One region of the Bacillus sp. NPDC094077 genome, then DNA from elsewhere that is predicted to be linked to it. Evidence: riboswitches for the same ligand, from Rfam matches in the RefSeq annotation. Region 1 holds a riboswitch; each other region holds the start of a gene.
The links. A riboswitch is a leader RNA that binds a small molecule or an ion and turns the genes downstream of it on or off. The one in region 1 is predicted to bind S-adenosylmethionine.
Positions count from the first base shown of each region.

Region 1 (7,751 bases):
TATTAAAGAATTAAACGGAGATATAGAGGTAGAGAGTGAACTAGGTAAAGGTACACGCTTTTCTATTAGTATCCCCTGCTAATGTAATAGAAGTTATTTAAAAATTTCCTGCTTAACTTATTAAATACATGAATGTCAAGAATCTCACTACCCGACTCATCAATCATCTTAATTTCGTGTGTGAATTAAAAGTAATAAGGACCAGAGCTTATCTATTTTTACGGATAAACTCTGGTCCTTTAATTAAATCAAACATATCATACCTCTTATTGTACATACATGACTGTAAAGCAAATGAATAGTTATAAAAATCCCATGTTCTATACTTAGCATTTAGCGTCCGCTCTGCCATATAACGTTCTGCTGGATTTGAAGATAGTCCTCCTATAATGCTCTTTCTTGGAACGACATTATCCGTTCTCGTTGCACCTGCAAAAAATCCAGCATTTCCTTCTTCAAACCAAGATAATCTCTCATTCTCATAAATTTCCCCTTGCCCCCAAAGACCTGGCACTTCATATCTACCTTGCAAGTAATGTGTGAATTCTTGTCGGAACAATTCTTCTCTGTCACCGTCCCAATTAACGCTTGACTTTCCACACGGTTTATATCAAAAAAAGGATAGATAATAGCAAAATTCTTGCTACATCTATCCCTCTTTTTATTGTTATGATTTCAAATTTATAAACGTGACTTCCGGTAACGATTGCATATGCTGAATAAATGCATTCTTTTCTTCTGACGAAATATTTTTGAGTTGCATTGCTACCTTATAAATCAAACCTGTATCTTGTTGTAAAACATCGACTTCATATGAAAGAATTGGTATACCTTTTACTTGTAACATTTTTAATATTTGTTGTACTGTTTCTTGTTTATTCATACACATTTGTACAGTTATATTTTGAGGAAATAAAAATTGCACTTTGAAAATACGGCTTACAATCTCCAAGCCAATTAATACAAGAACTGTTGCTCCAATGCCTACTATATACATTCCCGCTCCAATTGCCAATCCTATTCCAGCAGTGGCCCATAAACCAGCTGCTGTCGTTAACCCTTTCACTGCTTGTTTTTGAATAATAATTGTACCTGCACCTAAAAATCCAACCCCACTCACAACTTGGGCTGCAATACGGCTCGGATCAAGGGCCATATGTTCCTCAGTCATAATATCTGAAAAGGCATATTTCGAAACGACCATAATTAAAGCACTCCCTACAGCTACGAGGAAATGTGTTTTTAATCCCGCTTCTTTTGAGCGAATTTCCCTTTCCATACCGATTATTGCCCCTAACAAACCGGCAACACCTATCCGTATAATAAAATCAATATCTACACTCACGAGCCCTTCCCCCTTTCATTCATTATAGATAAATAAATCAAAAATTATCACATACATCCATTCATCAATATAAAAGCACTTTATTAAAATACTTTCATGCCTCAAATATTTTATGTTAATATTAAAAACATTAACAACATTTTAAAAGATAAATTGATTATACATAAATCATAACGAAAAGGAGCTTACAAACAATGAATGTCTCTTTAATTACACCTACTACCAATTTACAAGAAGAATACTTAGAGTTTTATAACGAATGGAAAGATAGCGGTGAAACGATGATTCCGTGGGTTATTTCAAAAGACCCTTCTGACTTCCCAGCTATGATTCAAGAATTACTCGATGCACATAACGGAATAAACATTCCTGAAACGTGGGTTCCAGATTCTACATATTGGCTCGTTACAGATGAAAATAGAATTGTAGGAGCTGTTAATATACGTCATAGTTTAACTGATCATCTATTTAACGCTGGAGGTCATATCGGTTATGGCATTCGCCCTTCTGAAAGAAGAAAAGGTTATGCTACGAAGTTACTAGAGTTATCATTAGAAAAAACAAAAGATTTAAACATTAAGAAAGCACTTGTCGTTTGCGACGAAGTGAATACCGCTTCTGAAAAAACAATTTTGCATAACGGCGGTCTCCGTGATGAAGATTACATTGAGGAAGATGGGAATATAGTAAGAAGATTTTGGATTGAACTTTAAATGATGAATCAAAATAAGCCAGAAAGTGAAGATTCACTTTCTGGCTTATTTTATGCTGCTTCTATTTCAAACTGTACTGTAATACCACTTGGATCTACTACTGTAAATCCATTTATAGTTTCATTTATTTCATGTTGTTTTTCTATTACTCTTTCTTTTACTTCATCTAACGCTTCTTTATGTGGCAGTACAATCGTATACACCTTTAATCCAGTTGCATGCACTGGTGGGTGCGGATTATTTACCCCATTCCACGTATTTGCACCGATATGGTGATGATAGCCTCCTGCTGAAATGAATAAGCAACCCTCTTCACGCTGTTGTACTTCAAAACCTACAGTTTCTACATAAAACTCATGCGACTTTTCTACATCAGCTATTCGTAAATGCACGTGTCCAACAACAGTATCAGCTGGTAAACCGTCAAACTCATAATCAACCAGTGTTGCCAGTTCTTTTAAATCGAGTGGCGTACTTCCTCCTGGCCCTTCTCCCCATTGATCGCGCGGACGGTCTGCATAAATTTCGATACCATTCCCCTCTAAATCCTGCAAATAAAACGCTTCGCTATACGTATGATCACTTGCACTATTAAACCTTGAAATTGGTAAAATTTCATTTGAATATGTATAACGCCCTTCTTGCTCAGCTGGACTATCAATGACCTTCTTATTGCGAATAACACCAAATAGTGCCGAAGCAAAAGTTTCACGAGTCGGAACTAAAAAAGCAACATGATATATACCTGTTGTACGTGGTTCTTGCAGTACCCCGTCCTCTAACTTTTCAAGGACAAGTAGCGTACTTTTACCACCTTTCCCTGCTAAATATGCTTTATTCCCATCTTTCTTAATTACCTCTAAACCTACAACATTCTCATAAAAAGCAATTTGACGCTCTAAATCTTTCACTTTAAATTCAACATGACCAATGCGTGTTTTTTGATGAATTTGTACCATGAATAACTTCCTCTCCAGTTCTCTTTAGTTTTTTATATAAGTTGATAGGCAATAGCCCCATTCAACGAATACACCTTAATTTTGTTTTTTCGTAGCATCAACTTTTAGCCATTTTTTCGATATTTCACTTAACGTTCCATCTTGTTCTAATTCTTTTAACGATTTATTTATATCTTCTAACTTTTCACTCTTTTCCGCAAGTGGAAATGCAATCTCTCCCCATTCAAGTGGACCAAATCCAACTTTCACATTATCTAATCTCGCCTTTATTATTGTTGTTTCCACTTGCACTTTATCATTATAATAAGCATCGAAGCGCCCAAGTCCTACTTCGTTCAATTCAGCTGTCGGATCCTCTGATATACATATTTAAATAATTGCGGAAAACTTTCAAAAAAATACGCTACATCAAATTTCACTTTATCCCCCCTTTCTAAACAAAAAACTCTTCTTATACATATAAGAAGAGTCGAATATCACTCCATTTCCCCCCATCTTTCAAACGCGTTATACGTTTGCTGGAATTAGCACAGTACTTTTATAGTCTGTTGCTGAGATTTCATCGGGCCAGTCCCTCCATCTCTCGATAAGAAAACTAATAAATTTTTCCATTTATTTAGTTGTTATTATGAAGAATATAGCTAATTATATATAATGTCAATATGAAAACTAAGAATTAAATTGAATACTTTTTTCGAACAGCTTGACTCCTAACGAAATTCCTTACATTCACCAAATCTTGAGGTGCACTATTATTGGGGAATAAACTGCACAGAAAAAGCCATTACTTCTATTAAACTTAGAAATAATGGCTTTATTTTTATAGATTATTATATTTATCTCATTTTATGTACTTCAGCAACTAACTTTCCGCCCTGAATGCCCATATAAAGCTTCACAGGTGCATCATTCGTGTTTTCAAATACTAAGTCTAAATATGGATATGCGATTGTAGCGTCTCTTCCTTGTGGAACATAACCTACTGTTTTAGAATGTGTAGTTCTCTCTACCATTTTCAAACCAGCTTGATCTGCTGCATTGAATAAAGTTGAAGATGTTTGACAAACACCACCACCATATCCATCTACTAATTTACCATCTACAATTTCTTTTCCTAATTGGTACCCTTTATCTGGTGTTGTATCCCCAATTAGCGCATTAAAAGAAAAACGGTCTCCTTTTGCTAAAACAACTCCACTAACGCTCTGCGCAGACAAACGAATATTTTCAATTCTACCACCTGTTGAGCCACCTAAATTCGTTTCATATCTACCAATTACCGTACCACTTCCTTGCGCATCACTTAATGTTGCGACAGGTTTTTTTTCCATGATTGGTAACTGATACGAAGAATCCCACATACCAACGTTCAACAATTTATCTACTAATTCTGTTTCCATTAATTCATAAGAAGGTTGCCCCTCTTGCCAACTTCCGTCGGGAGCTATACGTGAAGGTACCATCTTTCTATCAACACTCTTCCCAACCTCACTAGCAACCTTCGTTACCGATTTTTTAAATTTCGCTTCATCTTCAAAATAACCTAAACTCGATAAATCTAGTTTTTTCACTTCAGTACCAGTACGACCATCAACTAAACTAATCGTATCCTGCACTTCTGCTTTGGCCTCTACAGTGTGTCCACCAATATCACTTACTAATGCAACATCACTTACTTTTGTGCCACAACCACTCACTACAGCTACGCATAGCACCCCAACTAAAATACCCTTTATTTTACGGAACAATATACTCTCTCCTTTTCCCCCAACATTGCTTTTATGTATTATTTCATTTTTATGTATGTTTTGTTACAATCATTTTACAATATGTTTATAAATTGTTACAAGTTATTTTTTACTCTATTTAAATTACTCTTTTCTTTTGTAAATGTCTATACATATTTATATAAAAATTTGAGTTTAGCAGATTTGTAATCTTTATGTAACCTCTCCCCTTCTATCCATTATATACCATTAAATGAAAGAAAAACAAATTTAACAACTTCATGTTCTTATTTATAAAAGTACATCACGTAAACATAATTAGGTATTTGCCGTGCCACTGCTCCGCTTTTGCACATACATTATGGTGAATTTAACCTATTTTACAGAAATGGAGGATGTTTTATGTACCCCTACAATCCATATGATCCATATAACCAAAATAGTTATCAACCTCAATATGATTTACAAGCACAATACCAACAATATATAGATCAAACAGAACAAGTTAATCCATACGACCAAAATAGACAATTTCAAATTCCAATCTCTTTTCCTGGTACTGGCGGACGTCAATTAGAAAGACGAGTAAATGAGCTTGAACAAAGAGTACGTCAACTAGAAAATACAGTTGAGCGCCATACACGTAGACTAAATCGCTTAAACCAACGTTTACGCACAGTAGAAAACAGACTGAACATTCCATTTTCAGCACTAGAAGACGGATTTTAATTGTGAAACTAAAAAATATATGAAGGAAGGGGCTCTCCCTTCCTTATATAAATTGACGAAAGTTTTTTCCATCTCTATACTGATAAGAGTTAACGAAATGAAACAAGGTGATAAATATGGATTTTGAAATAAATTTTCTTTCCTTTTATGTTGTACAAGTAGAAGGAAAAGGTGAAGCAGTTGATAAACGCTACAAACATTTTCAAACTTTAGACGCTGAAGAATATGAAGATAGCTCCTTAAAAGAATTTTTGAATGGTGAATTATTAAAAATATCGAAGCGAAAAGTGGAACGTCACGCGAAAACAGAACAAGCCCCTACAAAGATTGGTCGCTTTATTGTAGAAGAAGGGCACGAACTCGATTCAAACCCTCATTACAACCTATTTAATCGTATTCGCTTTGCAGAGACGAAAGAAAACTTCAAAGATATGAGCGAACCTCTCGTTTATACATATCTTGACACCAGTGCTGTACGTGGCGGTGTATTTTTAATCGCTCAAGCAAAATTACGTAAATACTTTGATGATCCATTCGTATTCGTTATGAAATGTGACTTCGAACCGAAAGTCGCTTCTATTTCAGATGAATCCACACTTATCCGTAACGTCGAAATGGCCATTACAACAAAAAACATGAAATCTATCCAGTACCCATACATGCCTGAAGAAGGTATGGTCGAAGTAGGCGAACTAAAAATACACCAAGCATCACACGCCCGCTACTTTGAGGACTTCTTAAAATTCGTCGAGTACGAACGCTCTATGCCTGAAATTATGAAAACACAAGTAATGGACATGGTATACGACCAAATTGAAGATGTATTTGAAGAGGGTACAGAAGAACGCGAACAATTCGACCAAGCGATGGAAGTATGGGCTGCCAGTCCAAAACGTGAAATTATGGAACAATTTTCAACAGAAGAAGTAATGGAAGCTACCGCTCAAATCGTCGAGCACGCTCCTGAAGTGGAATTAAAGCTAAAAGCAGACCATATCTCTGTAAAGGCCCTGCTTGCTGATTTCGGAGATTTGATTCATATTGCGAAGGTGAATGACCGATATGTACTTATGATTGAAGCTGATACACTGACGTTTGAGAAAGGCTTCTCTCCTATTGAGTTCCTAAAGCCAGATGAATTACAAGATGTGATTGAGCGGATTGAGAATAAGCAACAGTATAGCTATAACCCAGAAGAAATTGGATAAAATAGCTACAAAAAATCCTATCTCTATAAAAGGGGTAGGATTTTTCACACGCAAAAAGATTTGAACACTTAACTAATCAACAACAAATTAAGCAAATTGATTGCTATTTTATATAAATGCTTTATTCTCTCGTCAATACAATGACATAGAGCTGACTTTAATGTCACTGTCACTTAACCTCAGCATTCTCCTCCATCTCAGCCAAATACTTCAGCTGCCGCTCCGCTCTTCTCACCGCCGTACGAAAATATTTTTTCAGAAGTTCTACTGCATTTTCGCTTATATAATACCTTTCCGTTATACTTTCCCACGTGTCACTACGTTCAAATGTACTCCATACAAAAGGTCGTTCTGTATTTTTCCTCATTTCTTTAAATACCCATTTTCGCATCTTTTTTTTCGCTTTTTCTGTTAGTTTCCCGTTCTTTACAAGTTCAAGCTCACCATGTCTTTTGTATCGTTTATTAATATCTCTCTCACTATATACTTTAAGAAGTATATTCGCTGTATTCTCAGCATCTGCTAAAGCTCGGTGCTGCTTCCCTTCCCATATTAAACCGAGCTGTTCCACTGCAAATTGTAAACTTGGTGTATGCTCAAATAATTCTTCATACGCTTGGAAAACAAATTTTTGCAAATCAAATCTGCTCTCCTTTTCCATACATGGGCATTCTACACCGTGTAATGTACAATCTTGAGATAGAAAACGATAATCTTCTTTTCCCCATGAAATAAATATAGAATTTTCTCCGATGAACTGAATAAATTTCTCTATAATTTGAGGGAAATTCCCTACACCTATTAAATCTTTCTTTGTAATGCCCGTTAGTTTAGTTGTATGACGAGTTAATTGAGCACTCGGTTTCACTAACTCCGAAAATTCTCCAACGATCTTCATTGTACTTGTATTTATTTTTACAGCTCCTATATCAACTATTTCTAACGGATCTTCTGATTTATACGGCCTGAAATTCCTCTCAATATCGAACACAATAAAATGTGCAGCGTTTTTCAATTTGGATACCTCTTTCTAATTCCTTTTGATACGATAGCTTCATTATTACTTTAAA
Region 1 covers NZ_JBNNUF010000001.1:32,082-39,832, forward strand. Annotated here, with positions in the region: gene ACQKNR_RS00145 (ATP-binding protein) at 1-82, shown strand, start outside; partial or broken gene ACQKNR_RS00150 (collagenase) at 215-565, opposite strand; gene ACQKNR_RS00155 (MgtC/SapB family protein) at 668-1,345, opposite strand; gene ACQKNR_RS00160 (GNAT family N-acetyltransferase) at 1,540-2,058, shown strand; gene ACQKNR_RS00165 (VOC family protein) at 2,109-3,017, opposite strand; partial or broken gene ACQKNR_RS00170 (amino acid ABC transporter substrate-binding protein) at 3,093-3,377, opposite strand; SAM riboswitch class I at 3,506-3,610, opposite strand; gene ACQKNR_RS00175 (VanW family protein) at 3,854-4,765, opposite strand; gene ACQKNR_RS00180 (hypothetical protein) at 5,147-5,473, shown strand; gene ACQKNR_RS00185 (DUF3900 domain-containing protein) at 5,590-6,681, shown strand; gene ACQKNR_RS00190 (exonuclease) at 6,851-7,696, opposite strand.

Region 2 (7,751 bases), on a different contig from region 1:
AAGTAACTGTTTCCTCTTAGCTTTTTTTAACGCATCTTTTAAAGAAGTATCCATTAAGTTTTTCCTCCTACTGTAGAATGAATTGTTTTACGTGCGCGATGTAATTTTTGTTTGACGCTATTTACTTGAATATCTAGTATTAGAGCAATTTCTTCATATGAAAAACCATAATAATATTTTAAAAAGAAGGCCTCTTTATATTCTAGTTTTATATCTTTTAATAGATAGAAAATCTCATCTTTATTTAAAACAGCATCTAATTCTCGGTCTGTATATTGTAGATTTGAATACATCTCTTCAGTTAAATAGATGTTTTGCTGCTCTTTTTTTCTCTTCAAGTCAATGTATTCGTTTAGAGAGACTCTAAAAAACCATGGACGTATGTTACTCTCGGTCAAGTCATCCAGCAATGTGTATACTTTATAGAAAGTATTTTGGATGATGTCTTCTGCATCTTCTTTTATAGCCCCTTTCGCTAGTAATAGCTTGAACACTTCCTCTCCTAAACTGATAAGATAGGAGGTCAATATACTTTCTTTTCCCATCATTTTTCCTCCCTACACTTATACAACGGATAGGTAATGGTAAATGTATACACATAAATAAAAAATTTGTGTTAAGACTTGTTTTTATAAAAATAGAAAGGGCATATAACAATCATATGTTATATGCCTTTTCTATTATATATTTAGTAATTTATTTAGGTAATGTAAATTTAGCTTTTTTACCTTGTGAAATATCTTTTGCTTCTTTATTTCTCATAGGTCCTAGCTCAATCTCAAAGCTTTTGTCTTTCCAAATCTTTTCATATTGCTCTTGATCTAAAATATATACTTGCAGTAGCTCTCCAGATGTTCCGGTTTTGACTGAAGCGTTATAATCGTAATTTAGTAGCATGCCTTCGCTAATCGTATATTGTGTACCATCATTAACTCTCAATGTAGAGCTGATAGGAGATAGTGCAACGTCTTGTGTATCTTTGTTATCGAGTTTGAATTTTACTGTTAATAGAACAATACCGTTTTTGAAATTTGCAAATCGTGGAGCCTCGACGGAATTTGGCGTGAATTGAGCAAATTGGTATCCATCTAATGTAACTTTAACAGCGCCTAATTCTTGGCTGTTATTAATGCTTGATTTCTCCTTTACCATTTTTTTATCGCCCATGTTATTAGCAGTAGCTTTATCTTGGTAGAAAGTTTTATCTGTTGCAACCTTTTCAGCGCCTTGTTTATTTAAACTCAATGAAAAGCTTCCAGGGCTTCCGATTGGGGCATCAAATTTCCCTTTATTAGCTTGTGCAGTTGGGACTGTGACTGAGACTGTTGAGAGACTTGAAATTTTCGCTAAATCATCTTTTCCAAATGGGTAAGCGATATAACCAGAAATGGTTTCCCCTGCTTTTACTAAATAATCATTCGTTGGAGCAAGCTTAGTTGGTAGCTGATCTTCTTTTGGAATTAAATCTTTATAGTTACTATATACTTTCTGAGCGCCAGTAAATGACATGTCCAATGCTGGCATATAATAAATATCTTTAGCTGAACTATTTTTTACGCTATAGTTCACAAGAATAACTCCGCCCTCTGTTTGACGGTTAAATGGAATGTTAAAGTCCGTATGGAATCCGTTTAATTCAACTAATGTATAACTATTCAGCGATACTGAAACATCTTCAGCTTTATAGACTTGTGGGTCCTTATTTTCAAAAAGAACTTTTGTTTTACCACCTGTTTCTTTTTCCATATAGGAAATAAGTTTGGAATAATCGCTTGAGCTGGTAGTTGTATCTTCAGTTTTTTTATCTTCGGATTTTTTTTCTTCAGGTTTATTTTCTTTCGGTGCATCCGTTTTTTCTGTTTTACTTTCTTTGGTTGTATTTTCTTTTTGTTCTTTATTTGTCGTATCGCTTTGACCGCAGCTAGTTAGTAGAAAGACCGCTACGATTACTGTAGAAAATAAAGAAGTTATTCTTTTTGACATTTTTCTTCCCCCTATTTGTTTAAAACTAAACTCTCACATTAGCCCCATGTTTTATTATAAGAAAACAAACCATTATTTACCAGTATTTTTCTGATTATTTTCATTATTTTAATATTTAAATTTAATGGTAATAAGAGAAATTTATTAGTGGATATTGGTGTTTGTTTTTTGTAAGGGTGCAAAAATATTTTATTATTTAAAACGTTGCGTCAGATTGCTATGATAGAAATAGAGATATATCAAAAGGGGGCAAAGACTAGATATGTGGATGAACTTGTAATGATTAGCAATTGGATAGATTATTTTTTCTCTCATACATGAGGGTTTATTTAGCTATCTGTAAATCATTCAAGGACTGCATATTTGGCGTGGTCATTCCTTCGGTAAGGATAGATGCCATTATGTATCTATCTTTTTTTGTGGGGAAATTTATATCTCCCATATAAAATGTGCGTCCTTTAAACTTGGAGGAGTATATTATGAATCAATTAAAAAATAAAGTAGCTGTTGTTACAGGTGTAAGTCGTCTAGATGGTATAGGAGCAGCTATTTGTAAAGAGTTAGCTGAAGCTGGATACGATATATTTTTTACGTATTGGACAGAGTATGATAAAGAGATGCCTTGGGGCGTTGAGAAAAATGAACAAATACAATTAACAGAAGAGTTAATACAAAACGGTGTTAAAGTATCGAGTATAGAGTTGGATTTAACTCAGAATGATGCACCAAAGCAGCTTATAAATAAAGCTACTGAACAATTAGGATACCCTGATATATTAATTAACAATGCAGCTTACTCTACTAATAATGATTTTTCTAATTTAACTGTTGAAGAGTTGGATAAGCATTATATGGTAAACGTCCGTGCAACTACATTACTCAGTAGTCAGTTTGCGCGAGGATTTCAGAAGACGTCTGGGGGTAGAATTGTTAATATTACTTCGGGGCAATTTAAGGGACCTATGGCAGGAGAACTAGCGTATGCAACAACGAAGGGAGCTATTGACGCTCTTACTAGTACGTTATCAGCAGAAGTGGCCCACCTAGGAATAACAGTGAATGCAATTAACCCAGGTCCAACTAATACAGGATGGATGAATGAAGAGATACAGCAAGGATTAAAGCCAATGTTTCCTTCTGGTAGAATTGGTGAGCCAAAGGATGCAGCAAGACTAATTAAGTTTTTGGTAAGTGAAGAAGCAGAGTGGATTACTGGACAAGTTATTCATTCAGAAGGTGGATTTAAAAGATAAAAAGAAGGTATCTCATTTCGGTGAGATACCTTCTTTTTTAATCTTTCTTTAATCTCCGTGCAACACCATTCCCTAAAGACTGTAATCCTTGAACGAGGATAATCAAAATAAAGACGGTTGCATACATTACTTCAGGTTCATAGCGTAAATGTCCGAAGCGATATGCCAAGTCCCCTAGCCCACCAGCGCCTACAAGACCAGCCATTGCTGTTGCGCCAATTAAGCCAATTGTTGCGATTGTTAATCCGAGTACAAGAGATGGGCGTGCTTCTTTAACCATGACGTGCCAAATGATTTTTATAGTAGAGACTCCCATTGCTTGGTAAGCTTCAATAACACCACGATCCACTTCTAGTAAAGCTGTCTCCATTAAACGTGCGATATAAGGGGCTGTGAAGACAACAAGTGGTACGATAACACCTTGCACGCCAATGGATGTTCCCATTAGAAACTTTGTAAAAGGTAAAATGAAGAATAATAGAATGATAAATGGAAGAGAGCGAATGATATTAATAACTGTATTAAGAATAGGATAGATGATTTTATTTTCTCGCTGTCCACCAGGTCTTGTTAAAACAAGCGTGACACCAAGTGGTAATGCGATAAGGATAGAGATGAGTAATGAAATAGATGTCATTTGAAATGTTTGAATTGTTGCTTCCCATATTACTTTACCCCATTCATCCAAAAAGGACTTGTTTTCCATAATCTGTTCTACCTCCTTCTACGATGATCCCTTGCTCTTGTAAAAATGATAAAGCACGGTTTACTTCATTTTTTTCACCTTGCATATGAACGACCAGTTTCCCATATGCCTCATATTTTAACTGCGTAATATTACCGGATAAAATATGAGGATATACTTGGAAACGTTTTGTAGCGACAGCTAGTGCTGGTTCTCCTGAAGAATTTCCTATAAAAGAAAGTGTTACAATTTCACCAGTAGTTTGTAATTCTTTTTGTACTTCTTCTGGAATTTTCGCTGCAAATGCGCTATTTACAAATTTCTTCGTTGTTACATGTTGTGGATTTGTGAAAATATCTTTCACAGTCCCGCTTTCGACTATAGATCCATGCTCCATAACGGCAACTCGGTCACAAATACGCTGGATGACATTCATTTCATGTGTAATGAGTAAAATCGTGATTCCAATTTCCTCATTGATTTTTAATAACAAATCAAGGATAGAATCGGTTGTTTCTGGATCTAATGCGCTCGTTGCTTCATCACTTAATAAAACCTCGGGTTCATGTGATAGTGCACGAGCAATCGCAACACGCTGTTTCTGGCCGCCAGAAAGTTCGCTCGGATAAGCATCTTTTCGATTGAAAAGATTGACAATGCGTAAATACTTTTCTACTCTATTTTCAATTTCCGCTTTTGGAATGCCAGCAAGGCGTAACGGTAATGCGATATTTTCATAAACGGTAACAGTTTTAAGTAAATTGAATCCTTGAAAAATCATTCCGATTTTTTGTCTCGCTTTTGCTAGTTCTTTTGTCGACAAAGTTGTTAAGTCTTGATTGTTTACAATGATATTTCCTGTCGTTGGTTTTTCTAATAAATTTACACAGCGGATTAATGTACTTTTACCAGCGCCACTATATCCGATGATTCCAAATACTTCGCCCTTTGCCACTTTAAGAGAAGTTGATTTAAGAGCTTCGACATTCCCCTTTTTTGTTGAAAATACTTTGGAAATATTTTTTAATTCAATCATTATAGTCAGCTCCTACCAAGACGGTAAAACAGAACCATCAAATTTTTTCTCAATGAAATCTTTTACTTCTTTAGATTGATAAGCTTTCTTTAATTTATTTACGACAGCATCATCTTTATTTTCAGTACGAACAACGACCCAGTTCACATATGGTGAATCTTTTCCCTCGCGGAAAATAGAATCTTTCGCTGGACTTAATTTTGCACCTAATGCAAAGTTTGTATTAATTGCCGCTGCTTTCACTTCACTTAGCTGTGTTGGTAATTGAGATGCCTCTAATTCAACAATCTTTAAATTTTTTTGGTTTTCAATTACATCTTTCGCAGTCGCTTTTTCTGTAGCCTTTGGATCAACTTTTAAAACCCCTGCTTTTTCAAATAACTTTAAAGCTCGAAGTTCATTTGTCGGATCATTTGGTACAGCAATTGCGTCGCCCTCTTTTAATTCTTTTATATCTTTTAAGCTTTTAGAATATACGCCCATAGGGAATGTTACTGTTGAAAATACTTCAGTTAATTTCATGTTGCGTTCGGCTTTAAATACATCTAAATATGATTTCGTTTGATAGCTATTTACATCAAGGCTTTTTTCATCTAACGAAACGTTTGGTGCTACGTAATCATTAAATACTTTTATATCAATTTCGAGACCATCTTTTGCCGCAACTTCTTTAACCTTTTCAAAAATTTGTTCATGTGGTCCACCTGTTACACCGACAGTAATTTTTTTCTCATCTAATGTTTTTACCTCTTTATCTGAATTTGCGCTACATGCGCCTAATAATAGTACTGCTCCACTTACAATGCTCAATAATACTTTCTTCATCTATAATTCCCCCTTAATATACGTTCCAGAATAAAAAGCACCTCTCAAAATAAGAGAGGTGCCGAATATACGAAATAGGTTCCTCTCTTATCTTCCAAAACGAAAACTCGTTTTGCAGGAATTAGCACCTTAGCTTATACGTTATAAGCTCGGTTGCCGGGCATCATCGGGCCAGTCCCTCCGCCACTCTTGATAAGAGTATGTATATGTAGTTTTTAAATATGGTACTAATAGTAAATCTTACAAAAGGAATTGTCAACGTTATTTTCTGAATATATTTTATTTTAAGGTAATCGAAACGTTGCCTTTCTTATGGCCCATTTCTACATACGTATGAGCTTCTGCAACTTCTTCTAATCGGTAAGTTCTATCAATAATAGGTTTTAGCTTTTCTGTTTCAGCTAGTTGTTTGAGTAGGTTCATATCGTCTTTACTGACTTTTGCCATCGTTCCATTAACAGATACATATTTTCCATTAGGCATTAATGCACTTGTACAAAGAGACTTATTATATTTTCCGACTGCATCAAATATAATATCGTAGCGCTCGCCTCGTTCAGTAAAATCCTCTTTCGTATAATCAATTGCGTTATCAGCCCCTAAAGATTTTACTAAATCAAAATTTGAATTACTACAAACAGCTGTAACAGTCGCGCCGAAATGTTTAGCAAGTTGCACAGCAGCTGTCCCTACTGACCCAGAGGCACCGTATATAAGTACTTTTTGCCCTTTCCTTATATGTCCTTTTCTTAGAAAGTGTAATGCTGAAGTTCCACCAAAAGGAATAGTAGCAGCTTCTTCGTATGTTAAATTGTTTGGTTTTAAGGTAATTAGCCCACTTTCATGTACACATGTATATTCAGCATAAGCACCAGCATGGAGTCCAGTTAATGCAAAGACAGAATCTCCTTTTTTAAATTGAGTTACATCCGATCCAATGTTCTCAACCTCTCCAGCTAATTCTACGCCAAGTATAGGGTTTCTCGGTTTTCTAAAACCTAATACAATTCGCATAGGAATCCAAAATAAAAGTGGACTAGTAAAGCTTCGCATTCTACAATCTCCAGTTGTTACACTTGTTGCATGAATCTTAACTAATACTTCATTCTTTTTAGGATCAGGTTTCTTTACGTCTTGAAGTTTGAGAACGTTAGGTGGCCCGTATTTTGTGCAAATAATTGCTTTCATAGCGACCTCCTGAATTAAGTTGTTTTTCTCTATATCATATTTAAATGCTTTTTAAATCATGCTTATAGTTTCACTTCATAATAAGTAAAAGAAAGGTAGTTCTTTTTTACAGTGTAGTATTTTCCTTTTAAGAAAGTAGTTACAATAAAAATAAAGAGAAGTACTAGTGAGGTTAGAATTTCAAACGAGGAGAGTGCCATTTGAAAAAAAGAAAGATAGCAGTTGTAATTGTAGCGTATACAGCGTTGCTCACGACATCTATACATACATATAAAGAGCAATTGGATCATCCTATTATGAGCGATGTAGGGAAGTTGCTTCCAACAAAGATTAAACGTGTGGAAAATGCTGAGGATGAGAGTTCATTAAAAAAGCTGGTGCAAGATGCAAATGTTTCTGGAGAGAAGATTTCCATTGCAGGTATGCAACACAGCCAAGGCGGGCAGACGTATTATCCGAACGGCACGATGCTTGATATGAAAGGATATAATAAAATATTAGAATTTGATCCAGAGAAGAAGCGGATTACAGTCCAAAGCGGTGTCACGTGGAATGATATTCAGAAGAAAATTAATCCATACGGTCTTGCAGTTCAAGTTATGCAATCGCAAAATATTTTTACAGTCGGTGGTTCATTAAGCGTAAACGTACATGGACGTGATATTCGTCATGAAGCATTGATTGATACGGTCGAATCATTTCGACTATTAATGGCAGATGGTACTGTACGTAATGTAAGCAGGGAAGAGAATAAGGAGTTATTCCCATATGTCATTGGTGG
Region 2 covers NZ_JBNNUF010000014.1:60,075-67,825, reverse strand. Annotated here, with positions in the region: gene ACQKNR_RS24395 (sigma factor regulator N-terminal domain-containing protein) at 1-54, opposite strand, end outside; gene ACQKNR_RS24390 (RNA polymerase sigma factor) at 54-545, opposite strand; gene ACQKNR_RS24385 (DUF5068 domain-containing protein) at 697-1,983, opposite strand; gene ACQKNR_RS24380 (SDR family oxidoreductase) at 2,463-3,236, shown strand; gene ACQKNR_RS24375 (methionine ABC transporter permease) at 3,274-3,942, opposite strand; gene ACQKNR_RS24370 (methionine ABC transporter ATP-binding protein) at 3,917-4,957, opposite strand; gene ACQKNR_RS24365 (MetQ/NlpA family ABC transporter substrate-binding protein) at 4,970-5,782, opposite strand; SAM riboswitch class I at 5,867-5,981, opposite strand; gene ACQKNR_RS24360 (NAD(P)-dependent alcohol dehydrogenase) at 6,062-6,970, opposite strand; gene ACQKNR_RS24355 (FAD-binding protein) at 7,171-7,751, shown strand, end outside.
Region 2: linked by a shared signal. The riboswitch ahead of ACQKNR_RS24365 (MetQ/NlpA family ABC transporter substrate-binding protein) and the one ahead of ACQKNR_RS00170 (amino acid ABC transporter substrate-binding protein) in region 1 are both predicted to bind S-adenosylmethionine.

Region 3 (7,751 bases), on a different contig from region 1:
ACGATAAGGCCGCCCATACTATGACCGAATAGAAAGATAGGTAATCGGTACTTTCTTGCTTCTTTCACCCATAATTTAACTTCCTCTATGTATTCATCAAATGAATCAATATGTCCTCTATTTCTCGAAGTCGTTCCATGTGACGGAAGATCTCCCATGACGACGTGGTAGCCGATATGATTCCACATTTCCGCAACGGCTTCGTAACGTCCGTGGTATTCCATTGCGCCGTGCACGATAACAACTACGGCTTTCGCTTCCTCTGCTTCATAATTCCACATACGGTCCTCCTCCATTTCACTCTTTTTCATAATTTGATACACTAAAACTAGTCTCTAGGAAAGGAAGGCTTTACATGATATATCCTTACAAAGAAAAAAATCCGAAAATTGCGAGTAGCGCTTTTATCGCTGACTACGTTACCATTACAGGCGATGTTTCCATTGGGGAGGAATCAAGTATTTGGTTTAATACAGTCATCCGTGGTGATGTATCACCGACAATAATTGGTGACCGAGTAAATGTACAAGATCAATGTACACTCCACCAAAGCCCTCAGTATCCTCTTATTTTAGAAGATGACGTTACAGTTGGGCATCAAGTTATTTTACATAGCTGTCACATTAAAAAAGATGCTTTAGTTGGAATGGGATCTATTATATTAGATGGTGCTGAAATTGGCGAAGGAGCCTTTATCGGCGCTGGAAGCCTCGTTTCACAAGGTAAGAAAATTCCACCGAATACGTTAGCTTTCGGTCGCCCTGCTAAGGTCATTCGTGAATTAACAGAAGAAGACCGTCAAGACATGGAGCGCATACGCACACAATACGTTGAAAAAGGACAATATTATAAATCGTTACAAAAATGATTTTACCGCTGCCATAGTACTGGCAGCTTTTTTATAAAAAAACTAACTTTTTCTTTACAAAACATTATTACTCCCTCAACAATATCTTATTAAAATAAAGCTAATATCTCCATATATATGTAGATGAGGGAGGAGAATTTTCATGAAGGTCAGCGGATTATATAAAGTAGAGTGTTACATTTTCAAAGGTATTAACCGCTACTTTGATCAAAAAACATTAAATATCTTTTTCAGCAACATTACCCATATAGGTGGTGCCACTTTCTCCATTGCACTTACACTTTTCTTTTTAATTTTCGCAAAAGGGACTTTGAACCAAGCTGCAATTGCAACCGCTATTTCTTTAGCAATTAGCCATATTCCTGTGCAAATATTAAAAAGGTGGTATCCACGAAAACGTCCTTATTTAACAATTCAAGATGCAAAATATCCGGTACATCCATTAAAAGACCACTCTTTCCCGTCTGGTCATACAACGGCTGTTTTCTCTGTCTTCATTCCATTTATTTGCTATAATCTAAACTTACTTGTTTTTCTATTACCGTTAGCACTATGCGTCGGTATTTCTCGTATTTATTTAGGGCTTCATTATCCGTCAGATGTATTCGTCGGTATGTGCCTCGGCACTTGCTCTGGCATCATCTCTTTTTATCAATTCATCCCACTTTTCACATAAAGGAGCGATATGATGAGAGTCGCCATATTTACCGATACTTTTACACCACAAGTCAATGGGGTTGCGAAAACACTGGAACGATTAACACGATATTTTCAGAAAGAAAATATCGCCTATTCTATTTTTGCCCCTCAGCATACGGCTGAAGATAATTTCGTAGCAAATGTAAACAAAATGAGAAGTATCCCGTTAACAATATTATATCCAGAATGTCGCTTTTCTTTTCCTACTCCGCGCATTAAACGGGAACTTCTTGCCTTTAAACCTGATATTATTCACATTGCCACACCTTTCAACATGGGACTTTGTGGATTGTATTATGCAAAAAGGTTAGACATCCCAGTTGTCGGTTCTTATCATACTGATTTCGACGCCTATTTACGTTATTACAAAATCGAATTCCTCTCCAATATGCTCTGGAACTATTTAAAATGGTTTCATAGTCATATGCAAAAAAATTTTGTTCCTTCCTCTGAAACATTACATCAATTAAAAAATAAAGGCTTTCAACACCTCTCTATTTGGGGACGTGGTGTAGATTGCACACTCTTTCATCCAGCTTATAATACAGACCTATTCCGAAAAAAATATAATATTACAGCGAAGTATGTTCTTTCCTATGTTGGACGGATTGCCCCTGAAAAAGATATTGATACACTACAAGATCTTATCGTTAAAACGACACATACTCGAAACGACATTCATTGGCTCATCGCCGGAGACGGTCCTCTGGCAACAAGTTTACGTGCAGCTGTTCCGCAAACAAATGTCACCTTTACTGGCTATTTACAAGGTGCGGACTTAGCTGAAGCATACGCTTGCTCTAACATAATGGTATTTCCATCATCTACTGAAACGTTCGGAAATGTTGTACTTGAATCACTTGCATGCAGTACACCTGTTATTGGTGCAAATCGTGGCGGGGTTAAAAATATTATTATAGATGGAAAAACGGGAATTCTTTGTACACCAAAAGATGCAAATTCATTTCTATCCTCCATTTATTCTTTATTGCAAAATGAAGAGAAACTTATGCAAATGGGAATAGCAGCTTCATCTTATGCGAAATCAAAAAGCTGGGATGAGATCTTTCGTGGCTTACTTAATCAATATGAAGAAGTCCTTCAGCATACCGCATCAGAGTTACTCGCTTAAACAGAAAAACTCCCTTCAAAAAACGAAGGGAGTTTATTATACACAGTTATAAATTTTAGTTTAATAAATGATACACAAGGTGAAATACCACGTTGTTTCTATATTCATTATAACAAAAATAAACATAACTAAACAGACTTGTAATAAAAACCCATAAAAATTAATATATGGTTATACAATATTTTTACTGTATAATGATTTTAAGAAATTCCCCTTAAAATCAACTTATTCACATACCTTTATACAGCAATTGTTCCCCAATTCTGTATATCAAAAAACCTTTCATTCATTTGAAAGTTTTTTTTGAGCCTGTACATATTCTTCTTTCGTATTCACATTTATAAACCAATCCGAATTCACTTTCAAACCTTCTCCAGCAACATACTTCACATTACATTGTGATAAAAGTTGCCCCATACTTCTTTTTTCTTCCTGAAGCAAAGCATAAATCTTTTCTTTCACGCGGTTATGATAAGCTGCAAGTAACGGCTGTTTTCTTCCATTAATAATAGGTACAATCGCATCATACTCATCACTCGTTTGTTCTAATAAAATAGTAAACCATTCTTGTGAAACATTTGGTGCATCACAAGGCATAATAGCGTACCAATCTGCTTCTATGTATTCCATTCCTGATACAATTCCAGCAAGTGGTCCATTTCCTTTATAGTGCGGAATATCTTCTATAACAGGAACTTGTACGAATTGCCCTACTCGCTCTTTTATATCGGAATGACTAATGACTACAACTTCTTGCAACACAGTTTTCATTACTTTCAAAATATGTTCAATAAAAGTACTCCCTTGCCAGCTCGCTAACGCTTTCGGTTCACCGAATCTACTCGACATACCACCTGCTAATATAATTCCAGCAAACTTACTCATTGGCGATGCAGCTCAAATGTAATATGACCTAATTCCGGTAAAATCAACTTATTCATCGCAAGGCGAACTGCTCCGCTAGACCCTGGCATTGAGAAGACTACTTTACGCCCAATGGTACCGCCGATCGCTCTACTTAACATCGCACTACTTCCGATATCTTCTAAATAACTAATCATGCGGAACAACTCACCAAATCCGACAATTTCTTTATCTAATAGAGCTGATACTGCTTCAATCGTTACATCACGCTTCGTAATACCAGTACCACCATTTGTTAATACAACATCTACATCTTCCCTATGATAACCAGCTAACACTGCTTGCTGAATACTTTCTTTATCATCTTTTACAATTTCATAAGCTGTGACTATATGCCCCGCCTCTTTTAACAGTTCGTGTAATAGCTGTCCGCTCTTATCTGTCTCTTCCGTACGTGTATCAGAAATCGTTACAATCTTGCAACACACTTCTTTTGGAGCTTGTTTTTTATGTTCAGTTACACTCATTTTTTCATCTTTCCTTTCTTAAAGACTTTTCTTCATTTTATCATACATATCTTTACACAATTATGTATGAAGTCCACAGTGCATCATGATACAATATAAGTATATACACCCACAAAAAGGAAAATAAAAACATCCTTTCCTATACCCTTAGACTTCACATCATTAGCTAGCCTTTAACTTTTCTTATATTTTCCACATAGTGGAATTCAATTTTAAAAATTGCACTACCAAATAAATCGGAGGTCTACATATTATGGAACTGTATAAAAAATTAACAACAACATTCATCCTCTTATTTATAGCTTCCATCACTGTTGGTTTTTCTCTAAAAGGAGCAATTCCATACGCTACATTAGTAAGTATTATATTCGCAACGCTATTTTTACTAAGCAGTGCCTTTTGCGCGGGTAAAGCACGTCAAATGAAAGGTTGATTACATATGTTCCAGAAGAAACCGATAGTTTGTAAATCATGTGAAAAAGAAATACAAACATATGAAAAAGCATGGATTCATATGCCATTCCCAGCAAGTGGTATGACTAATATGAAAAAGTATATTGAGCTAGACGGAGAAGTGTATTGTAGCTCATGCATTCAAATCATAAGTAAAACGAAATAAAAAAAGCTTTGCGCTCACCGCGCAAAGCTTTTCTTCATATATTATAGACTAGCTTGCTCTTTTAAAGCTGCAGCTTTGTCTGTACGTTCCCATGAAAGATCTACATCAGTACGTCCGAAGTGGCCGTAAGCTGCTGTTTGTTTGTAAATTGGGCGACGTAAGTCTAGCATTTTAATAATACCAGCTGGGCGAAGATCGAAGTTGTTACGAACTAGTTCTACTAATACGTCTTCAGATACTTTACCAGTGCCGAATGTATCAACTGAAATTGATACCGGTTGCGCTACGCCAATTGCGTATGCAAGTTGTACTTCTGCTTTATCAGCAAGACCAGCTGCTACGATGTTTTTCGCAACATAACGAGCTGCATATGCTGCAGAACGGTCAACTTTTGTTGCATCTTTACCAGAGAATGCACCGCCACCGTGGCGAGCGTATCCACCGTAAGTATCAACGATGATTTTACGTCCTGTTAAACCAGCATCACCTTGTGGTCCACCAATTACGAAGCGGCCAGTTGGGTTAATGAAGAATTTTGTTTCTCCATCCATTAATTCTGCTGGTACTACAGCTTTAATTACGTGCTCTTTTAAGTCACGATCGATTTCTTCCCATGTAACATCTGGGTGATGTTGTGTAGAAATTACAATTGTATCGATACGTACTGGTTTACCATTTTCATCATACTCAACTGTAACTTGCGTTTTTCCATCCGGACGTAGGTATGATAATGTATCATCTTTACGTACTTCAGTTAAACGGCGAGCTAATTTGTGAGCAAGCGAGATTGGAAGTGGCATTAACTCTTGTGTTTCATTACATGCGAAACCAAACATTAAACCTTGGTCTCCTGCACCAATTGCCTCAATCTCAGCGTCAGTCATTTGACCTTCGCGTGCTTCTAGCGCTTGGTCAACACCCATAGCGATGTCAGCAGATTGCTCATCGATAGATGTTAAAACTGCACAAGTTTCTGCATCGAATCCGTATTTTGCGCGTGTGTAACCAATGCCTTGAATTGTTTCACGAACGATTTTCGGAATGTCTACGTAAGTAGAAGTCGTAATTTCCCCCGCTACCAATACTAAACCAGTTGTTACAGTTGTTTCACAAGCTACACGTGCATTTGCGTCTTTTGATAAGATCGCATCTAAAATTGAATCAGAAATTTGGTCACAAATTTTATCTGGATGTCCTTCAGTTACAGACTCAGATGTGAACAGATGACGTTTTTTTGTCATGTGGTAAACCTCCCTACAGTAATTGTATATATTGTACGGAACTCATCCTTAATTTGCCACAGATTGCGACATACATTTATTCTCCCACACAAGCATACAGAAAAACCTTTCCTACTTTACATAGAGGAAAGGTTTAATTTGCTACTTGCATACTGCTTTTTGCCCTTCGCTCTTATCGTTCGAGACCTGTAGCCTCGCACAGGTTTTAGCACCTATTCACTTGTGTTTACCAATACAAGTGAGGTTGCTGGGCTTCATCGGGCCTGTCCCTCCGCCAGCTCGGGATAAGAGAGTATCCGTCCCAACCTATACTAAAGAAATGATATTCATTTGTCAATTAATATTCATATTTTCCTGAAAGTTTTTCTCAATACGGATAAAATGAAATATTAATAAGGAAATAATGCATTCACACAAACAAAAAGAAATAAATAGTATACATTATTTATATAATTGTGTTATACTCTTGTTGGGGATTACGAGAAATATTTCATTAAATGAAAAGGATGGTATATAAATATGAGTACTGTGAATGTCCAAATTGGTTTACACGAATTATTGAACGGAAGCAATGCACAGATTCAACTAAGTGTTCCGCAATTAGTGGAAAAAGTATTAATGCGAAATGAAGGGAAATTAACTTCTACTGGTGCCGTTTCTGCTTCAACAGGAAAATATACAGGACGTTCTCCTAAAGATAAATTTATTGTGAAAGAAGCATCGGTTGCTGACAAAATTGCTTGGGGAGCTGTGAACCAACCGATTTCTGAAGAACATTTTAATAAATTATATACAAAAGTTTTAGAATACTTAAAAGAAAAAGAAGAGTTATTCGTCTTCAAAGGATTTGCAGGCGCTGACCGTAACTATCGCCTACCAATTCAAGTTATTAACGAATATGCATGGCACAATTTATTCGTGCATCAATTATTCATCCGTCCAACTGAAGAAGAATTAACAACTCATGAGTCAGAGTTCACGATTGTTTCTGCACCAAACTTCAAAGCAGATCCAGCTATTGACGGTACAAACTCTGAAGCATTCATTATGGTTTCATTCGAAAAACGTATCGTACTAATTGGTGGTACAGAATATGCTGGAGAAATGAAAAAATCAATCTTCTCTATTATGAACTTCTTACTACCTGAACAAGATATTCTTTCTATGCATTGCTCTGCAAACGTAGGTGAAGAAGGCGACGTAGCACTATTCTTCGGTTTATCTGGAACAGGTAAAACAACTTTATCTGCTGATCCAAACCGTAAATTAATCGGTGATGATGAGCATGGTTGGTCTGATAACGGTGTATTCAATATTGAAGGCGGTTGCTATGCAAAATGCGTAAACCTTTCTCACGAGAAAGAGCCACAAATTTTCGATGCAATCAAATTTGGTTCTGTTTTAGAAAACGTTATCATTAATGACCAAACGCGTATCGCAGACTATAACGATACTACTTTAACAGAAAATACACGTGCTGCATACCCTATGCATGCGATTGACAATATCGTACTGCCAAGTGTTGCAGGACATCCAAATACAATTATTTTCTTAACTGCTGATGCATCTGGCGTATTGCCTCCAATCAGTAAGTTATCAAAAGAGCAAGCTATGTACCATTTCTTAAGTGGTTACACTAGTAAACTAGCAGGAACAGAGCGCGGCGTTACATCTCCGCAGGCTACATTCTCAACTTGCTTCGGTTCACCATTCTTACCACTTGATGCATCTCGCTATGCTGAAATGCTTGGTGAAAAAATCGAGAAACACGATGCGAAAGTATTCTTAGTAAACACTGGCT
Region 3 covers NZ_JBNNUF010000005.1:94,276-102,026, reverse strand. Annotated here, with positions in the region: gene ACQKNR_RS14645 (lysophospholipase) at 1-281, opposite strand, end outside; gene ACQKNR_RS14640 (gamma carbonic anhydrase family protein) at 356-868, shown strand; gene ACQKNR_RS14635 (phosphatase PAP2 family protein) at 1,011-1,544, shown strand; gene ACQKNR_RS14630 (glycosyltransferase family 4 protein) at 1,557-2,699, shown strand; gene ACQKNR_RS14625 (molybdenum cofactor guanylyltransferase) at 2,982-3,584, opposite strand; gene ACQKNR_RS14620 (MogA/MoaB family molybdenum cofactor biosynthesis protein) at 3,581-4,090, opposite strand; gene ACQKNR_RS14615 (hypothetical protein) at 4,344-4,523, shown strand; gene ACQKNR_RS14610 (hypothetical protein) at 4,530-4,709, shown strand; gene metK (methionine adenosyltransferase) at 4,751-5,950, opposite strand; SAM riboswitch class I at 6,120-6,241, opposite strand; gene pckA (phosphoenolpyruvate carboxykinase (ATP)) at 6,470-7,751, shown strand, end outside.
Region 3: linked by a shared signal. The riboswitch ahead of metK (methionine adenosyltransferase) and the one ahead of ACQKNR_RS00170 (amino acid ABC transporter substrate-binding protein) in region 1 are both predicted to bind S-adenosylmethionine.

Region 4 (7,751 bases), on a different contig from region 1:
GCCCGCAAATAGCGGGATAAAAAAGGGCACAAACTTACTTGTGCTCTTTTTTGTATACTTCAAACAACATATTTCTAAATAATGTATTCAAACTCTCAATATCAATCCCTAATCCCTTTTCAATCCCTTTCACGTATTGCTGGTAGTAATCAATTTGTTCTTCTAAAAATTGATTTAGCACCTTAATTTTCAATCCAACATCTAATTCAGTACCCGCTTTTTTCTTTACTAACAACTTCTCAATCTCATTTAATACACTACGTTCTATAGATAGTTCTGTAATTAATCTGTCAAATTCTACTGGAGGCAATGTCCCTTTCTCTTCTAGCCACTTACAGGCTAAAATAGGACGTAATACATAAAAATACTTTTTCAATTTTACATTCTCATCTTGTAAAAATTCACGATAATTTTTCGACGCCATATGTAAGTAATGATATATCGTTGCTTTTGGATCAAAATTCTTTTCACTCATTTGCTGAAGCTGCTCTGGAAAATTAGAGTTTTTTGAATAAAAAATTGGTGATCGAATCCACTCAAGTAAAGCTGGATTTGACTTCGCGAATAGTTGCAATGCCTTTTTAATATCCCATCCGCTTATATCTAAATCATCACTAATTGGATATTCAATTACATCACGTTTATCATGAATTGATAAATACCATTCTACTGGATGTATATAAACAAACCTAACATCATAATCGCTATCTTTCGATGGAAATCCCCAAGCACGACTCCCTGATTCCACTGCAAATAAAATTTTCACATCATTCTCTTTTTCAATTCTTTCTAACTCTAATTCAATTTTTTCTCTCATTTCATACCATCCCCATTTTTTGATTATTTCCTTGGAAATTCGACAAATATACCACTAATTTTACTACATACTAAAATAACTGCCAGAAATTTTCTGACAGTTTGAAAAAGCCTATTTTTTCTTTTCGATTACAGTAGCGGCAATTCGTTCAAACTCTTTTTGAATTTCCTCTTTATATACATCCACTTTTGAAAAATCCATAGCAGTAATATAAATTCGTTCTAATTTATCACGAACTGATTTTGCTTTTGCTAAGAAAGACATCGCCTCATTCATTTTTGCTTTATATTGAATGGAAACGTCACGAATTTCTTTAGCATACTTTTCATCCGTCCCCGGTGTAACAATAAGAGCATACATATCTATAATCTCATCACCTTCGCGACTTGGAAAATATTCATGTGGTGCGGTACTATCAAAAATTGCAAATCCTAATTCTCTTACGATAACCATATCGAGACTATTCGGGTCAAATCCGCAATGATATACTTCAACGTCAAATCCTTTTTCTTCTGCTACCTTCGCTAACTTTTTGAGCATTGTTGATTTTCCAGAGCCCGGGCGTCCTTTTATAAAATAACGATGTGGTAATCCTTCTGTTAAATTAGGAACAAAATCAACTGCTCCTTTCGGTGTAGCAGCTCCTAAAAAACGATGTTTTACAATCGATTTTTGCCCACTTTTATCTGTAAATAATTTCTGAATTAGCTGATCCGTTAGTTCATTTGCTTTGTTAAAATCAATATTATTAATATATATTTTCTCCCACTCATCATGTATAACTAACGCCTCTTTAAAGCACCCGTAAGCAGTTTGAAAAGCTTTGCTTGCTTCTGAAACAAATCGTTCAATTTCTAGCCTCTGCTTTCTTAATTTATCTGAGTCCCAAGCAACTCCTAAATTTATATACTCTTCAACAACTCCTGGCATCTTTGGCTCAATAACATGCGGTGATGTTCCATCAACAATTCCTACTTTTAATTTCGGGATAATCACTCCATCAACTGACTTATTATCAGAAGAACAATGCAAAAGTTCAATATCATATCCTTTTTCAACCCATTCACGACCCATTGCCTTAATTAAAGAAGATTTCCCTGTTCCTGGACCACCCTTTAAAATAAATAATCTGTCTAGCCCTTTTAAATTCTCTTCGTATAAATTATGAAATCCCCTAGCTGTATTTCCACCAGCATAATAATTCAATACATTTCCTGTCACTGCACTCACTCCTTCGCAGCATTCTATTTACATAAGCTACAATATGCGAGCAACTTTATTTGGGTGAATACCTAATTTGTGTTGCGCAAAAAAAGGAAATGAAATACAATTTAAATATTATAAATATTCTGGACTTTAAAACTGAATATACCTTTATCAAGAGAGGCAGAGGGACCGGCCCTTTGAAGCCCAGCAACCTCAGTTTATAAGAACTGAATAGGTGCTAATTCCTGCAGAGTGCATTGCATTTTGGAAGATAAAACTCAACTAGTATGTAAAGCTCATCTTTCTTGATTATGAAGGATGGGCTTTTTATTATCTGAAAAACATATATTGGAGGTATGTAAAATGAAAGTAATTGATCTATCACAAACGTTTGAAAATAATATGTCTCAATTTCCCGGAACACCAAAAATCCAACTAGAAGCAATTACAAGTGTTGAAGAAACAGGTTATCAAGTTACAGATTTCCATTCTGTCGTTCATGTGGGTACGCATTGTGATGCTCCTGCGCATTTCATTTCAGGTGCAACCACTATTGATCAATTACCCCTTGATCAATTTGTAGGCGAAGCTGTACTTATCGATGTAACTCATATTCAAGAGCGAAAATTACCTAAGGAAGTATTACATGGTACCGACATAAAAGAAGGCAATATTGTCATTTTCCATTCCAACCTATCTAATAAATGGAATACAGAAGCTTATGAGAAAGAAGCATTTTATCTTTCCGAAGAATTAGCTAAAGAATTAGTTCGACTAAAAGTAAAATCCGTCGGTTTAGATTTTATTTCTCCTGATGAGGTAACGACAGAAACATCACCAATTCATCACATATTACTAGGGAATAATATTTATCTAATCGAAAACTTAACAAATCTAGATGCCATTAACGCGAAACGTTTCTTTTTCTCTGCAGCACCTTTAAAAATTAAAGATAGTGATGGTGCTTTCGCAAGAGCATTCGCTGTTATTTTTTAAAACAAGATCTACTTATAAAGTGAAACTTTAATCAGTGGGGGTTTTGTCCATCCCCCACTGATTATTAGTTGAACCAATCGGGCGTTTACGGGCAGTTGATCTCCCACCTAACTCCCTCGCATTCGCCGAATTTTGAGGTGGGAGTCTTACTGCCCGTTAATGCGGGATAAACGAAAAAGCAAAGATCATTACTGACCTTTGCTTCTATATTTTTTATTTAAATTAAGAAGTAATTGTTCCATCCGAGGGCGTACCCAGGCTAAATAATCTTTCTCTTTCTTCTTTGTACAAGTTATCTCTTCTCCATCTACCATTCCGACAAGTTCTAGCTCTAACAGTTGCCTCGTGAATGCTAACATATTTACTTCTTCGGCCGGATACTCTTCTTTTAATTTCTCCTCAATTTCTCCTAATAAAAAACCGTCACGCATCATTGCCAGTGCATCAATCCAAAGTGGCGGCATTTCATATTTCTCTCCTGTAATTGTATCTTTTACGATATAATTCTTTTGCTCTTTTCGAAATTGAATCGTGTGTAAACATACAGTCGAATTTAATGTTAATTCCATCATACCACCTCTTTCATAATATCTGCATAGAAAAAAGGATGCCTGTGCACCCCTCTTTTTTCATAACACTACCGAACCGTTACACGAGTAACTAATCTCATGTCGATATTTTCCTTCATTATAAACGAAGTGTTTTATAAAAAAAACCCTTCTTGAAACATTTTATAAAATGTTTATATTTACACAACAAGAACACTTTTCTGAAAAATAATTCCTTCTACTTCACTACATTGTCGGTAAATAAATTTCCACTTTCGTTCCCACACCCATACTACTTTGAATCGTGATACTCCCTTGATGTTCCTTAATAATTTTATATGTAATCATTAAACCAAGTCCTGTACCATTCTCCTTTGTTGTGTAAAAAGCCTTTCCAATCTTCTCTAATTTCTCCTGCTCTATACCAAAGCCCTGATCCTCGACAGAAATACACAAATACCCTCCAGTTTTTTCATATGCACGAATATGAATGTCTCCACCTTCCGGCATTGATTCTATTCCGTTTTTAATAATATTTAACAACACTTGTTTTAACTGTTTATCATCGCCGCTTATAACAGGTAAATTCCCATCTACTTGCAAATGAAATTCCACTCTATATTGCGTTGCATAACTTTCCATTAACTGGACAACATATAAAAGGATTCCTTGTATATTACACCATTCATAATTTATTGGTTTCGGTTTTCCTAGTAACATCAATTCACTCACAAAGCCATTAATTCTTTCAATTTCTTGTAACATAATGTCATAGCTCATCGTATCAGCAGGGTTTCTTTCTTTTTGCATTTGCGTAAATCCTTTTAAAGCTGTTAATGGATTTCGAATTTCATGAGCAATTGTTGTAGACATTGTACCAATAACAGCTAAATTTTCCGTCTCTTTCATATTGTTCATCATTTCAACCACTGTTCTTACATAAGATTGAAATCGTTTTAACAAAGAATGTGAAATAATGAAATAGAATATACATAGAACAAGCGGAATCACAACCTTTAAATCTTGTAATATCAATGTAAAAAGTACGTACTTTCCAATTACACTAAAGGAAACTAAATAAAAATATTTTCTGTTCACGAAAACCGGTGCAAATAAAATTAATAACATTTCTACCATACTACCATGTTCAAAAGCTCTATCAGTTCGTAAATAAATCATTAAATTATTAATAAGGTTGATAAACATGTACCCAAATAAAAATAAATATTTTACAGAATATACATAGCCTTTTTTTTGAAGATATATCGAAATAGGAAATAATGCTACTACAAATATATATACACCTATCCCAAGGCTACCTTTTGGCCAACCTACCGTTGTTCCATTAATATTCATAGCGGGATATACAAAATAATATATAGCGTCATATAAAAAGAATATAATATAGAATAATAATATAAATACCTTTAAAGCTTTTCTTTCTTCATAAATCAAGCTCTTGTATTTGTTCATATAAAAACTCCCCTTGATCGATACAAAAAACATTTCCATTGTTATCTTCTTAAATTATAAGTATGAAATTGCTTTCAGGGCAATATGTAACCTTATAATACTAAAAAGGAAGGAGAGATCTCCTTCCTTTTTAGTCACCACCTATATCCATCTTACCCTATCGTGTAGCAGTCCGTCCGTAAAATTATTTTGCCCTATTACAAAATCCTTCATGTATAAATTTAAATATTCACCGTACTTACTTTCTGTATTTAATAATAACTCCTCGACATAATAAGCACCTTGTTCAAAGTGATCTAAAAGTAAACTACACAAACCTGCATAAATTCCGCATCCTACTTGGAAATAAGTTGCATTTGTTTTATATTTATGAAAAACTTGGCTGCTATTCATTACATTATACATATACGTCTCACTATTTTCATAAACGAGTAACACACCGACTAGGTCCTCACCCGTAACCTCCTCTTCCGCCGGATTAAACACTTTCCGATTCCAGTTCCATAGATCTTCTACTTGATCTAAATTCTGTCTAATTAAATTGGTTGTATACTCATTAATTCGATAAAGAAAGCCAACTTCCATGTTGAAGTTTTTTCCTAAAATTAAAACTTCCTCATGTGGCATTAAACAACCATAAAACCCCTTTTCTCCTAATCTCACTTTATACTCTGAAGCGTATACATCCTCATAGAAATAAAGGGGACGATGATGACTCATATACATCGGATAACTCCATATCGCCTCATCTAGAAATCGCTCTACTGCCCATGAAGCATAAAGTGTATAAGGCTTTATAAGTGCTGTATCATTCAAAAACGAAGTATCATGTTCTACAATATAGCATGCTCGTGGCTTTTCATTTGGTCGTTCCTTCATAAGTTCCACAACCATCCATTGAACAACCCCCGGATTCATACCTGAACCTATAATCGCTTTTGTATTTGTAAATTTTTCTTTCTCCTTCTCAAACCTCGTATATCTTTCCGTAAGCTGAAAACCGAGTAAACTATCGTCCTGATCTACTTCCTCATTTTCCAAAGCTGAATTAATGTAACAAATTCCAAGCTCATTACAACAGCTCAGTATCCTAATTGTATCTGCCCCCGAAACATCAATAACAACACTCGTTCTTTTTTCCTTTAAATGTTGTTTAAATTTCACTACATCTTGAAGGTCTATTTCGTATAAAGATAATTGACCTTTCAAATTTGGAAACAACTCATCATAATAAATCCTATCTTTTTGTTTTATATCAACCAAATGAAATTTAACACCCTTTAGTACTTCATAAATTGGATCTTTTTCATTTATTATCGCTTGATTTAAAATTGCTAAAACTGCTTTTGCTGCTCCACCAGCACTGCCAAGTAATGTAATCGATAACGAATTTGGAAACTGCTCCACAAACAAAACCCCTTTAATAAATTAATTGAGCAGTTCCTCCTCCAAAAAATAAATTGAATACATAAAAAGATAGCTCGTACACAATTTTTATAAATTAGTACAAGATTGTCTCTAAAAAAATCACACTATATTATATTTATATTCAATTCATTTTTCCTCTCATATCTAAATCAAATGAAACAAATAGGCTCGACCTTTTCTTTTGCAAATATAAAAGAAAAAGCCAGCCATTTTTAACTAGCCTACGGACAATGGACGGATTTTACATGTTGAATATTTACATACATTTTTGCATCGCGTGCTTTTAATATTTCAATATGCCCTTCATCAATTTTCGTCATCTTTCCAATTTTATTAGATTCCTCTCCTAAATCGAACACCATGATTTTTCCAGCCATTTTAATAAGCTGCTCTTCAAACGTTCTAGCTAACGTAATATTTAAAGGATTTACGGGGAGTTCATTTTTATTGAGGGAATAAGGTACTTGGTTTTCTTTATATGGAATTAACCATTTTAAGTGTTTTAAAGATATATATACCGTTTTGTAAACTGGACTATAAAAAACGATATAATCGTTCATTACGCTTGTAACGTATCCATGTATCGGGGCATTTCCTGCTACATAAATTTCTGTAAAGATCCCTTTAGAGGTGCTTAATACTTTTCTCAAAGAAATTGAAGGGGATTCCCTCTTAATTACAGAATCAACATCTGGTTTTAATATTTCTTCATCATATGGTCTTAAAAATTTATAATATTGTACATGATATAAAGATATATATACGTAGTCTTGTCCATTGTAAAGGACAACGATATCATTTCCTACATCAATTAATACACCTTTAAATCTTTTTTCACCGATTAATTTAACATATATATTTTCTCCAATACTTTTGTTCAACTCATTCATCTATATCCTCCTTTCTTCCATTTCTAAAAATAATCAGGGGCAATGTTCTGTCTTTTAATAGTAAGGAATTTATTTACGTAATAACACGAAATAATTGCAGCGAAATATGAAAGCGCTCTTCACTCTCAGTCATAGTGCCCCTCTTATCTATCAAACATTATTCTTCTTCATTCTTTTTGTCTTTAACTACTTGACTCACACTTTTAATATGAAAATTCAGCACATAAATTACTTCCTCACGGTTCACTAAAGTCACATATTCTTCATTTACGTCACTTAATATACCGTCAATACTCTCAGGTCCACCCCGATTAATCTTTACCCACTTATATTTCAGACCAGATAATATATCTTGAAATGTAGTAGCATCAAAGTATGGTTGTGCACAAAAGT
Region 4 covers NZ_JBNNUF010000009.1:139,799-147,549, forward strand. Annotated here, with positions in the region: gene ACQKNR_RS20575 (nucleotidyltransferase domain-containing protein) at 35-817, opposite strand; gene ACQKNR_RS20580 (PRK06851 family protein) at 929-2,038, opposite strand; SAM riboswitch class I at 2,189-2,301, shown strand; gene ACQKNR_RS20585 (cyclase family protein) at 2,387-3,019, shown strand; gene ACQKNR_RS20590 (hypothetical protein) at 3,208-3,588, opposite strand; gene ACQKNR_RS20595 (ATP-binding protein) at 3,814-5,040, opposite strand; gene ACQKNR_RS20600 (S-adenosylmethionine decarboxylase related protein) at 5,182-6,447, opposite strand; gene ACQKNR_RS20605 (DUF2642 domain-containing protein) at 6,690-7,358, opposite strand; gene ACQKNR_RS20610 (spore coat protein) at 7,516-7,751, opposite strand, start outside.
Region 4: linked by a shared signal. The riboswitch ahead of ACQKNR_RS20585 (cyclase family protein) and the one ahead of ACQKNR_RS00170 (amino acid ABC transporter substrate-binding protein) in region 1 are both predicted to bind S-adenosylmethionine.